One region of the Pseudomonas sp. CFBP 8772 genome, then DNA from elsewhere that is predicted to be linked to it. Evidence: riboswitches for the same ligand, from Rfam matches in the RefSeq annotation. Region 1 holds a riboswitch; the other holds the start of a gene.
The links. Region 1 has a riboswitch for manganese ahead of mntP (manganese efflux pump MntP). Riboswitches for the same ligand answer to the same signal wherever they lie in the genome.
Positions count from the first base shown of each region.

Region 2: another riboswitch for manganese. It lies ahead of IFT99_RS12245 (TMEM165/GDT1 family protein); the one in region 1 lies ahead of mntP (manganese efflux pump MntP).

Region 1 is NZ_JACYUI010000001.1:657,273-662,312, reverse strand. Features, by position in the region: gene IFT99_RS02870 (calcium-binding protein) at 1-55, shown strand, start outside; gene IFT99_RS02865 (hypothetical protein) at 109-342, opposite strand; gene IFT99_RS02860 (ATP-binding protein) at 353-1,672, shown strand; yybP-ykoY riboswitch at 1,737-1,898, shown strand; gene mntP (manganese efflux pump MntP) at 1,911-2,477, shown strand; gene IFT99_RS02850 (glucose 1-dehydrogenase) at 2,530-3,279, opposite strand; gene IFT99_RS02845 (AraC family transcriptional regulator) at 3,495-4,400, shown strand; gene IFT99_RS02840 (saccharopine dehydrogenase family protein) at 4,407-5,040, opposite strand, start outside.
Region 2 is NZ_JACYUI010000005.1:55,780-60,819, forward strand. Features, by position in the region: gene IFT99_RS12230 (putative signal transducing protein) at 1-260, shown strand, start outside; gene IFT99_RS12235 (SOS response-associated peptidase) at 312-956, shown strand; gene IFT99_RS12240 (M48 family metallopeptidase) at 1,112-1,930, shown strand; gene IFT99_RS12245 (TMEM165/GDT1 family protein) at 2,104-2,688, opposite strand; yybP-ykoY riboswitch at 2,778-2,898, opposite strand; gene IFT99_RS12250 (class I SAM-dependent methyltransferase) at 2,939-3,937, opposite strand; gene IFT99_RS12255 (2-hydroxyacid dehydrogenase) at 4,035-5,000, opposite strand.

The DNA of each region.
Region 1 (5,040 bases):
GCAGGCCGAGGAAGTGACCCTGGTGGGCATGACCAGCGAGGTTGCCCTCGGCTGACAGGCTGGGTGCATCGAGGGGAACGGCTGATGCGCGTTCCCCTCTTTCAACGCTTAGAGCCGGTGACCTGCATCGACCAACTCGTTATAGGACCTCAAGATCCGCATCGGTGCCGCCTTGGCTGACTCGTCCAACAGCGCGCCGTAGGCGTCGATCGCTTTCGAGGCCTCGACGAGTTGCACAGCAGACAGCGCGTCGTTTTCTTTCCCCAGTTCGGCATCAACAGGCCTCCGCCCTTGCGGTAGCACGGGGCACAGCGCATGATGCCGGACTACATTTTCCAGCACCGGTTTATCGATGGCCCACCATCCCGCCCCCTTTCCTTTCAACGAGGAAGAGCGTGTCCTCTCGCTCGAACACCTGGACGTGCTGGACAGTGCCAACGAGAAGGCATTCGACGACATCGTTCTATTGGCGACCACTTTGTGCGAGGCGCCCATTGCGCTGGTGTCGCTGGTCGATCGGGATCGTCAGTGGTTCAAAGCCTGCATCGGCCTTGAGGTGCAGGAAACCCACCGGGATCTGGCGTTCTGCGGCCACGCGATCCTGGACCCCGCGCAGGTGCTGGTCGTCGAAGATGCGGCCGTTGACCCTCGCTTCGCTTCCAGCCCGCTGGTGCTCGGTCCTCCCTATATTCGTTTCTACGCCGGTGCGCCCATTGTCACGGACAGCGGCGCGGCGCTGGGCACTGTCTGCGTGATCGACACACAACCCCGGCAACTGAGCGAACGCCATTCCCTTGCCTTGCAGGCACTGGCCCGGCAGGCCGCTGCCTTGCTCGAGGCCCGCTGGCTGGGCACGCAACGGGCGAAGCAACTGACGCAACTTCAGGACCAATTCAAACACGCCGAGCAGAACCAGAACGAAGTCACCCCGCTGCTGGATAACGCGAGGGGCATTTCATCTCTGGGAATGCTGACGGCGAGCATCGCCCATGACTTCAATAATTTGCTGCAGAGCGTGAGCGCTGCGTTTCAATTGATCCGCCTGCGCTCCCGACGGCCAGTGGACGTGGAGCGCTTCGCCGAAACCGGACTGCAAGCCGTTGAGCAAGGTCGGCAGTTGATCGGCTATTTGATGACCAGCGTGCGCGGTGACGGGCCTGAACTGATCTGCATCGATGTGACCGCTCGCCTTCACGGTGCGCAGTCGCTGATGCGTCATTCGATGAGCGAAACCATCGACCTCACGTTCGATCTCGCCGAATGGGGCTGGGGCGTTCTCTGTCTGGAAGCTCAACTCCATGCGGTCGTCATGAACCTGCTGGCCAATGCACGTGATGCCCTGAAGGGTAGCGGTCAGGTGCATCTGTCCACGCGCTGGGTGCATGTGGAGGATGATTTATCGCTGCAACAGGGCGACTACCTGGTCGTGAGCGTACGGGACAACGGTCCCGGCATGGCCCCTGAAATAGCAGGCCGCGTGTTCGAGCCTCTTTTCACGACCAAGGCGACCGGCCAGGGCACGGGGCTGGGGTTGGCGCAGGCAAAGGATTTTGCGATCAAGTCGGGCGGTGACGCGCGCATCGAAACGGCTCCCGGAGCGGGTACGACGGTGAGTCTGTATCTGAGAATCCTGGGCTGTATTGCGACGTCGGAAGCGGTTCAAGCCGTCTGATGATTCGCTGAACTGAACGTCACGCGTCGACATTTCTTTCACATTCACGCGGTATAGTGGCGGCCCTTGTTGGGGAGTAGCCTGCTCTGGACTCATTGTCACAGAGCGTTCGTGTCAACATTCTCGGCGGCCTGCCGTGGCACGAACACCTTCGGGTTGGCGAGACCAACGATGCATCCATGCCTAAAGTCGGGCGTGTGGTTGCGTCGTTGACTCACAGCCCGACTGGAACATAACCGTGAACCCGATTTCCCTCATCCTTCTTGCTTTGGCCATGTCCACGGACGCTTTCGCAGCGGCCATCGGTAAAGGCGCGAGCCTGCACAAGCCTCGTTTGATAGAAGCGCTGCGCACCGGCATTATCTTCGGTGTGATTGAAGGCATTACGCCCTTGATCGGCTGGCTGATCGGCCAGGCGGCCACGTCCTATGTCGAGAACTGGGATCACTGGATTGCCTTCACGCTCCTCTTGGTGCTCGGCGTGCACATGATCTACAACGGCCTCAAGCACGAAGAAGCCGAAGAAGAAAAGCCCAACCAGCACTCCTTCCTGATATTGGCCGTGACGGCCTTCGCCACCAGCATCGATGCGCTGGCCGTGGGCGTTGGCCTGGCGTTCGTCAACGTGAATATCCTGGTGGCCGCCGCCGCCATCGGTGTCGCGACAACGGTCATGGTCACCCTCGGCGTGATGCTGGGCCGCGTGCTGGGCACGGTGGTGGGCAAACGCGCTGAAATCATCGGCGGCATTGTGCTGATGCTGGTCGGCGCGACGATTCTTTACGAGCATTTGTCGGCGGCGTAAACGACGATATGAGCGCACATGAACCGTGCGCTTCAGCCGTCAAGCCAATGGTTCAATATCCCACGCCGCGCACCCCGCCGGATGCCCTGATGGATTCGCCGGTGACCCAATGGGAATCGCCGGAAGCCAGAAACACGGCCAGAGGGGCAATGTCCTCTGGCTCTCCAAAACGCCCCAGAGGTGTGCCCGCCAGTATTTTCTCTCCCAGCTCGCCCGCAAAGTGGCCGGCCGTTGCGGGTGTGTTGGTGTGGCCCGGCAGGATCGAATTGACCCGGATGCCCCGCGGCCCCAGTTCCCTGGCCAGCGCAAAGCTCAAGGTGTCGACCGCGCCCTTGGTGGCCGAGTAGACACTGGAGGCCAGGTAGGGGTCGGTGCTCAGGATCGAGCTGATGTTGATAATGCTTGCCCCAGGCGCCATCAGCTTGACTGCTTCTCGCACCGCAAGCAGGTAGCCGAGGACGTTCAGGTTGAATTGTGTGTGGAAGGCTTCTTCGGTGAGGTCGTCAATCATCTGAAACACTGCCACCCCTGCGTTATTGACCAGCACATCCAGCGTCCCGTACTGCTCGCGAACCGTGTCGAACAGGCGCGTGACCTCAGCCCCCTGACTCATGTCCGCTTGCACGGCGACGGCGGAGCCGCCCTGGGCGGTGATGTGAGTGACCACCGCCTCGGCGTCGGCCCTGCTGGAGGCATAGTTGATAATGACCGTTGCGCCCTGGGCGGCCAGCGCCTTGGCGATTCCGGCGCCGATACCTTTCGAGGCACCCGTGACTACCGCGATTTTTCCGTTGAGTTTCATACCGTGACCTTTTGAAATGAGGTGTTGTTGAGCGTCGTTACTGTCCGTGGTGAGCATCGGTCGTGAGCACCGGTCGTGAGCTCCGGACCTGGAACGAGCCGCGTGCCCCCAGTGTTCGGCCAACCACCGGGCTAGCGTTTGCCGGTTGTTCGCACATCCTTGCCTGATCTTCTCAAATGGCTTGCCAGGCACCGCGGTGTAGCCCACGGTGGGGTATGGAAAATCCAATCGCAGAACTGCGCCGCATCGTGATGAGCGCCCAAAACACCTGGACGGACACCGGTCTGCCCCGCGTTGCAATGGTCTGCGCCGAGGCCTGCGCAGATCAGGTCTACCAGCCGATGCTGCACCTGGTACTCCAGGGCACAAAAAGCCTGTCGATAGGCGATGAGGTTTTTCGCTACACCGCAGGCCATTATTTTCTGGTGCCGGTCGACGTGCCCGCCACGGGCCAGATTCACGCCGCAGCGGCCGATCAACCCTATCTGGCGGTCAGCCTGACCCTTGATCTGGATGTGATTGCGACGCTGCTGATGGAGGTGAACACGGCACCAGGGGCAGCACAAAGCGCGTGCTTTCAGGCCGTGTGCACGTCGGATGAGATGCTGGACGCTTGGGTGCGGATGATGCGGCTGGTCGATCGTCCCCATGACGCTGGAGTCCTCGCCCCGATGATCGAACGCGAGATTTTGTATCGTGCCTTGCAGGGGCCACTGGGCGGCATCCTTCGTGACATGGCGCGCCCGGATGGCCGGATGACACAGATCCGCCGTGTGACGCAGTGGATTCGCGAGCATTACACCGAGCCTTTCCGCGTCGAGCCCCTCGCACTGATGTCCGAGATGAGCGTTGCTGCCTTTTATCGGCATTTCAAGTCGGTCACAGCCATGACACCCATTCAGTATCAAAAACGCCTGCGCCTGTTACGCGCCCGGTGGTTGCTGCTGTTCGATTCGCTGGACGCCACGTCCATCGCTTACAAGGTCGGCTACGAAAGCGCTTCGCAATTCAATCGCGAATACGCCCGGCTGTTCGGCCTGCCTCCCCTGCGGGACGCCGCGCGGTTCAAGTCGCCCCTCGCCCCAAGCGGCGAGACCACCGCCCCACCGGCAGCCCCCTGACCGGAACTACCTGGCTGGCAGGTCGGTGATGACCGTGCCCGCGATGCTCAGCGCAAACCCGCCGCCGAACAACTGCGACGGGGCTGTGAACCCCCGCCGCCGCTCACCGCCCAACACACGGCGGGCAGCTTCAACCGCAGCGAGTGGTGTGTAGGTGTAGCCGTTCACGGTTTCGATGACCGACCGCGCGATCGAGCCATCTGCCCCGGTGATCTCAACCGCCGCTCGGGCCCTATGGGCATCACGCGCTGCAGCGTCGGGGCCATCGGGAAGCAGTGAGAGGTCGCCCTCTGGAAACGCTTCGCCCGAGAGGTGGACATACATCCTGATGTCGGGAATGGCGGTTGCATGCCACGCGGTCACGAGATCCCCGAACGAGAGCGGCACACAGAGCAGCGGTCCCTGGCCGAAATCAAACTGACGCGGCGGTGCATCAGGTGTCGCGACAAGCTCACCCGCCACCCTGGCGAGCACACCGGCGCCGATGATTTCGCTGACGCTCTTGGCCGAGCCCCGAGACATCGACCCCGGCACTTGCAGCGCGATGCGCAGCGAACGCGGTTGATCAACGCGCCTGGCGACATGCAGTGCCAGCGCGTCGGTAGGCACGACGTCCCAGCCAACGCCCGGCAGCAACATG
Region 2 (5,040 bases), on a different contig from region 1:
TGCGCAAGATTTATGAGCCCGAACACCTGATGGAAGGTGAGCTGCTGCAGGCCATGCTCGCCAGCGAAGGCATCGAGTCCCACATCACCGGGCGTCATTTACTGGGCGCCGTTGGGGATTTGCCGGCGTTCGGGTTGTTGGGCCTGACGGTCGAGGATGATCAGGCCGAGCGGGCGCGTCTGTTGATCACCGAGTACAATGCCGCCTTCCCGCTGCCCGGTGACGAGCCGGACAGCTACCCCGATGTGTTGCTGTGCTGAATCCGGTTCGCGCGCGCCTCATTCGCTTTCAAAAAGAGTTGTGCTGAACCCATGTGTGGACGTTATGCGCTGTTTCGTTGGTCGCCTGCCTTTGCGGCTTTGCCCGGATTTCCAAGCGACCAGCAAGCGCAGTGGAATATTTCTCCTGCCGCTTCTGTCTTGATGGTCCGGGCGGCTACGGGCGAGGTCGAGGAGGGCGCGGAACGCGGGCGCGAAGTGGCGCGGGCACGTTGGGGGCTGACGCCGCCCTGGCTGACCGACATGTCGCGCACGCCGGCCCATGCTCGCGCTGAAACCGTAGCGGAGCAACCGATGTTCAAGCAGGCCTTTCGTGAACGACGCTGCCTGCTGCCGGCCAACGGCTTTTATGAGTGGCGTGGCAGCGTGCGCAAGCGGCCGTTCTGGCTGACGCCGGCGGAAGGATCGACGCTGTATTTCGCGGCGATCTGGGAAGCCTATCCCGTCGAAGGCCACACCTACCTGAGCGTTGCCGTGGTCACGCAGTCGGCCATGAACCAGCGTCGACCGTTGATTCTCGACGAAGAAGGGCAGCGCGCCTGGCTTGCTCCGGACTGCCCGCTGATCACCTTGCAGGCCTTGCTCGCCGCCCCGCAAACGCAACTGCGCGAACGGCCGCTGGCCAACTTGGTGAACGACCCGAAGCTCAACGCACCGGAATGCCTGACGCCGTTGTAATCCGCTCTGGCTCGGTTCAAATCGCTATTCCGTTATTTCGCTGCTGTTACACAGGCGCAATTTCCTTGCGGCTTTTAACATGGCAGACGGCTGGCATCTGGTGCTCAGCCTGCGTATTGCCTAGGATGGCGCGATTGTTTCAATGGAGATACGAGATGCGCAGGATTTTTGCTCTTTGTGGCGTGACGGCAGCGTTGCTGGTTGCCGGGTGTCAGGCGGTCAATACCACCACCGGCGATTCGGTGGGTGTCGAGCGCAAGCAATACATGTTCAGCATGCTGTCGACTGACGAAGTCAACCAGATGTACGCCCAGTCTTATCAACAGACGGTCAGTGAAGCGTCATCCAAAGGCGTGCTCGACAACAGCAGCGCCGAGGGCAAGCGCGTTCAGGCCATCGCCAAGCGACTGATCGCCCAGGCGCCGAAATTACGGCCCGACGCGGCGCAGTGGCAGTGGGACGTCAACCTGATCAAGAGCGACGAGCTGAACGCCAACTGCGGTCCTGGCGGCAAGATCATCGTGTACAGCGGCCTGATCAATACCCTGAAGCTCAGCGATGATGAACTGGCAGCGGTCATGGGCCACGAAATCGCTCACGCGCTGCGCGAACACGGTCGTGAAGCGATGTCCAAGGCCTACGGTGTGCAGATGGCCAAGCAGGGTGCCGGTGCCTTGTTGGGATTGGGGCAGGACAGTCTGGCGTTGGCCGACACCGTGGTCGATTACAGCCTGACGCTGCCGAACAGCCGCGCCAATGAAAACGAAGCGGATTTGCTGGGCCTCGAACTGGCGGCTCGCGCGGGTTACAACCCGAATGCCGCAATCACGCTGTGGCAGAAGATGGAAGCCCAAGGCGGCGCGTCGCAGCCGGAGTTCATGAGCACCCACCCGGCTTCGTCCAACCGGATCGCCTCGCTGCAGGCGGCGATTCCGAAAGTGATGCCGTTGTATCAGCAGGCGCCGAAGGGTTGATCAGCGCCTGACGCCGATAGGTGAGCTGGCGCGGCGTTTTTCGGAGCGGGTGCGTGCATGAAACGCTGTAGGAGTGAGCTTGCTCGCGATCCTCGAACGGTCGCCGCGTATCTGCGGAGCGATTGAAAAGCATCGCGAGCCAGCTCACTCCTGCAAGGGCATGGGGTCTGTGACTACACCCAGCCGCTGATCTGCATCGCCTTGTACACCGCAACGATCGCCAGAATGAAGAACGCCCCTGCTGCCAGACGACGGATCAGCGTCAGTGGCAGTTTCTCCGCAGCGAAATTCCCCGCCAGCACCACCGGCACATTGGCCAGCAACATGCCCAGCGTCGTGCCGAGGATCACCAGCCACAAGCTTGGGTATTGCGCCGCCAGCATGACGGTCGCGATCTGCGTCTTGTCGCCGATTTCTGCGATGAAGAACGCGATCAGCGTGGTCAGGAAGGGGCCGAACTTGCGACTGGTACTGGCTTCATCATCGTCCAGCTTGTCCGGAACCAGCGTCCACAGCGCCGTGGCGGTAAAGCTGGCGGCCAGGATCCAGTGCAGGACGGCGTCGGAGAGATAGCTGCTGAACCATGCGCCAACGGCACCGGCCGCAGCATGGTTGGCCAGCGTGGCTGCGACAATCCCTGCGATGATGGGCCAGGGTTTGCGGAAGCGAGCGGCAAGAACGAGCGCGAGGAGTTGGGTCTTGTCACCGATTTCAGCCAGTGCGACGACAGCGGTGGGGACCAACAGGGATTCCAGCATCAGGGTTTTCCTAAGGGGCGGGTCAACACGGCTATGACACGTACAACCTCCCCGCCCCGGGTCAGGATGTTCGTGTCATAGGTCTTGTCAAACCACCGATCCGTCTGAGCGGATCTGGGGTCGCACGCACCATGGTCTGAGGACCAAGTATGTTGATGCGTGCCGGACGAGCATGGCGCTCGTGGGAGACTACTCCCCTAGGACGGTGCGGATTCTGCCTAGCCGTTTGCCGTTCGGCAAGCGCTAATTATCACGCACGTTTCGCACGGTAAATCCGGAAACCCTGGCCCTCGGCCATGATCGCGCAAGGCCCCAGATGCGACTCGATGATCGGCTGATAGCGCAGGAAGCTATTGGCAACCAAGCGCAGTTCACCACCTTTTCTCAGATGTTCCCGCGCTTTTTTCAGCAGGTTCTCTGTCGCGGCGTAGTCGGTATGCACGCCGGTATGAAACGGCGGATTGGTCAGAATCGCGTCCAGGTCGTGCGGCGCGGCGTCGATTCCGTTGCCCGTCAGCACGTCGGCTTCGAGGCCATTGGCAGCCAGGGTCATGCGGCTGCTGGCAGTGGCGAACGCGTCGACATCCAGCATCGTCACTGTCGTTTCGGGGTAACGGCGTTTCACCGCCGCACCGAGAACGCCCGCGCCACAGCCGAAGTCCAGCAGATGGCCGGCGGGAAGCCGATCAATGTTCTCTAGCAGCAGAGCCGAACCCCGGTCCAGACGGCCGTGGCTGAACACGCCCGGCAGACTCACCACCTTCAACGCGCCGCCTTCGATTTCAATGTCGAAACGTTTGGCCAGGCTGTCGAGTTCAACGGCTGGCGGAGGCGTTTCGACGGTGACTTGCCAGAGCTGGCAATGACGCGCGCTGTCGAGCTTGCGCGTGCGTCCGAACGGGCTCAGCTGGCGGGCCGCGGCTTCGATGCCGCCGCGTTTTTCACCGACCAGAAACAGCTCACGTCCGGCCAGACGCGAAGCGAGCGCGTTGATGAGGTAATCGGCGAGGTCGCGGGCCTTGGGCAAAAACAGCACCGCCGCTTCAAAGGGTTCGGCCGGTGCTTCGGTGCCGAAGTGCACGCGCTCGGGAAACCGCGTACCGAGGGTGTCGAAGTCGCCAGCGTGCCAGCTCCAGCCACGTGCATTGGGCAGCGTGCTTAGCAGATCGTCGGCGGGGAGGCCGGTCAGCAACAAGGAGCCCTGAAACAAACCGGCCTGCCGGAGTAACACTTCACTGCGCGGGTCCATCGTCGGCTCCTTGAAAAAAAGGGCGAAGTTTAACAGGCCTGCCGCGCCGCGCACGTGCCCTGTGCGACGGAGTGGCGGGCCTGCAAAGCGCTGCGTGTCAGCTCACGACCCTGACCGGCTTGCCTTCATAGAACGCCAGAGCGTTTTCGTTGATCTGGCCGACGATGCGCTGCCGCGCTTCCTGGCTGCCCCATGCGCTGTGGGGCGTGATGATCAAGCGCGGAATATCGCCCGACAGCAGCGGATTGCCATTAACCGGGGGCTCGACCGTCAGCACGTCGGTGGCCGCGCCGCCGAGATGGCCGTTGCGCAGGGCATCGGCCAGTGCCTGCTCGTTGATCAAGCCGCCGCGCGCGGTGTTGACGATGAAGGCTTTGGGTTTCAGCAGGCTCAACTCGTGGGCGCCAATCATGTCCCGAGTGTGCTCGTTGAGCGGGCAGTGCAGGGTGAGGGCATCGACCTGGGGCAGCAGCTCATTCAGTGGCACGCGATCAGGGCGGGCAGGACGACCGGGAATCTGACCCGACAGCACGCGCATGCCGAAGGCTTCCGCCAGCTTCGCGACCGCACCGCCCAGTTCGCCATGGCCCAGTAGCCCCAGTGTCTTGCCTTCCAGCTCGACAATGGGAAAGTCCAGCAAGCAGAACTGCTTCGATTTTTGCCACTGGCCCTGTTGAATCGCTTTTTGATAGTCAGGCAAGCGGGTGGCCATCGCCAGCAGCAACATCATTGCGTGTTGAGCCACGGAAGGCGTGCCATAGCCCTGACAATTGCTCACCACCACACCGTGTTTACGCGCGGCAGCGAGGTCGACATTGTTGACCCCGGTGGCCGTCACCAGCACCAGTTTCAACTTCGGGCAGGCGGCGAACGTGTCGGCATCAATCATGGTCTTGTTGGAAATGGCCACGTCGGCATCTTTTAAACGCTCGGCCACCTGATCGGCTGTGGTGCTCGGATGCAGCACCAGTTCACTGAAGGTGTCACGCCACGGCGCGAGGTCGAGATCCCCCAGATCCAGAGAGGTGTGATCCAGGAAAACTGCTCGGCGTTGACTGGGCATCAGCTGTACCTTTTGCTCGGTGGGTGGGAAGCGTAATGTG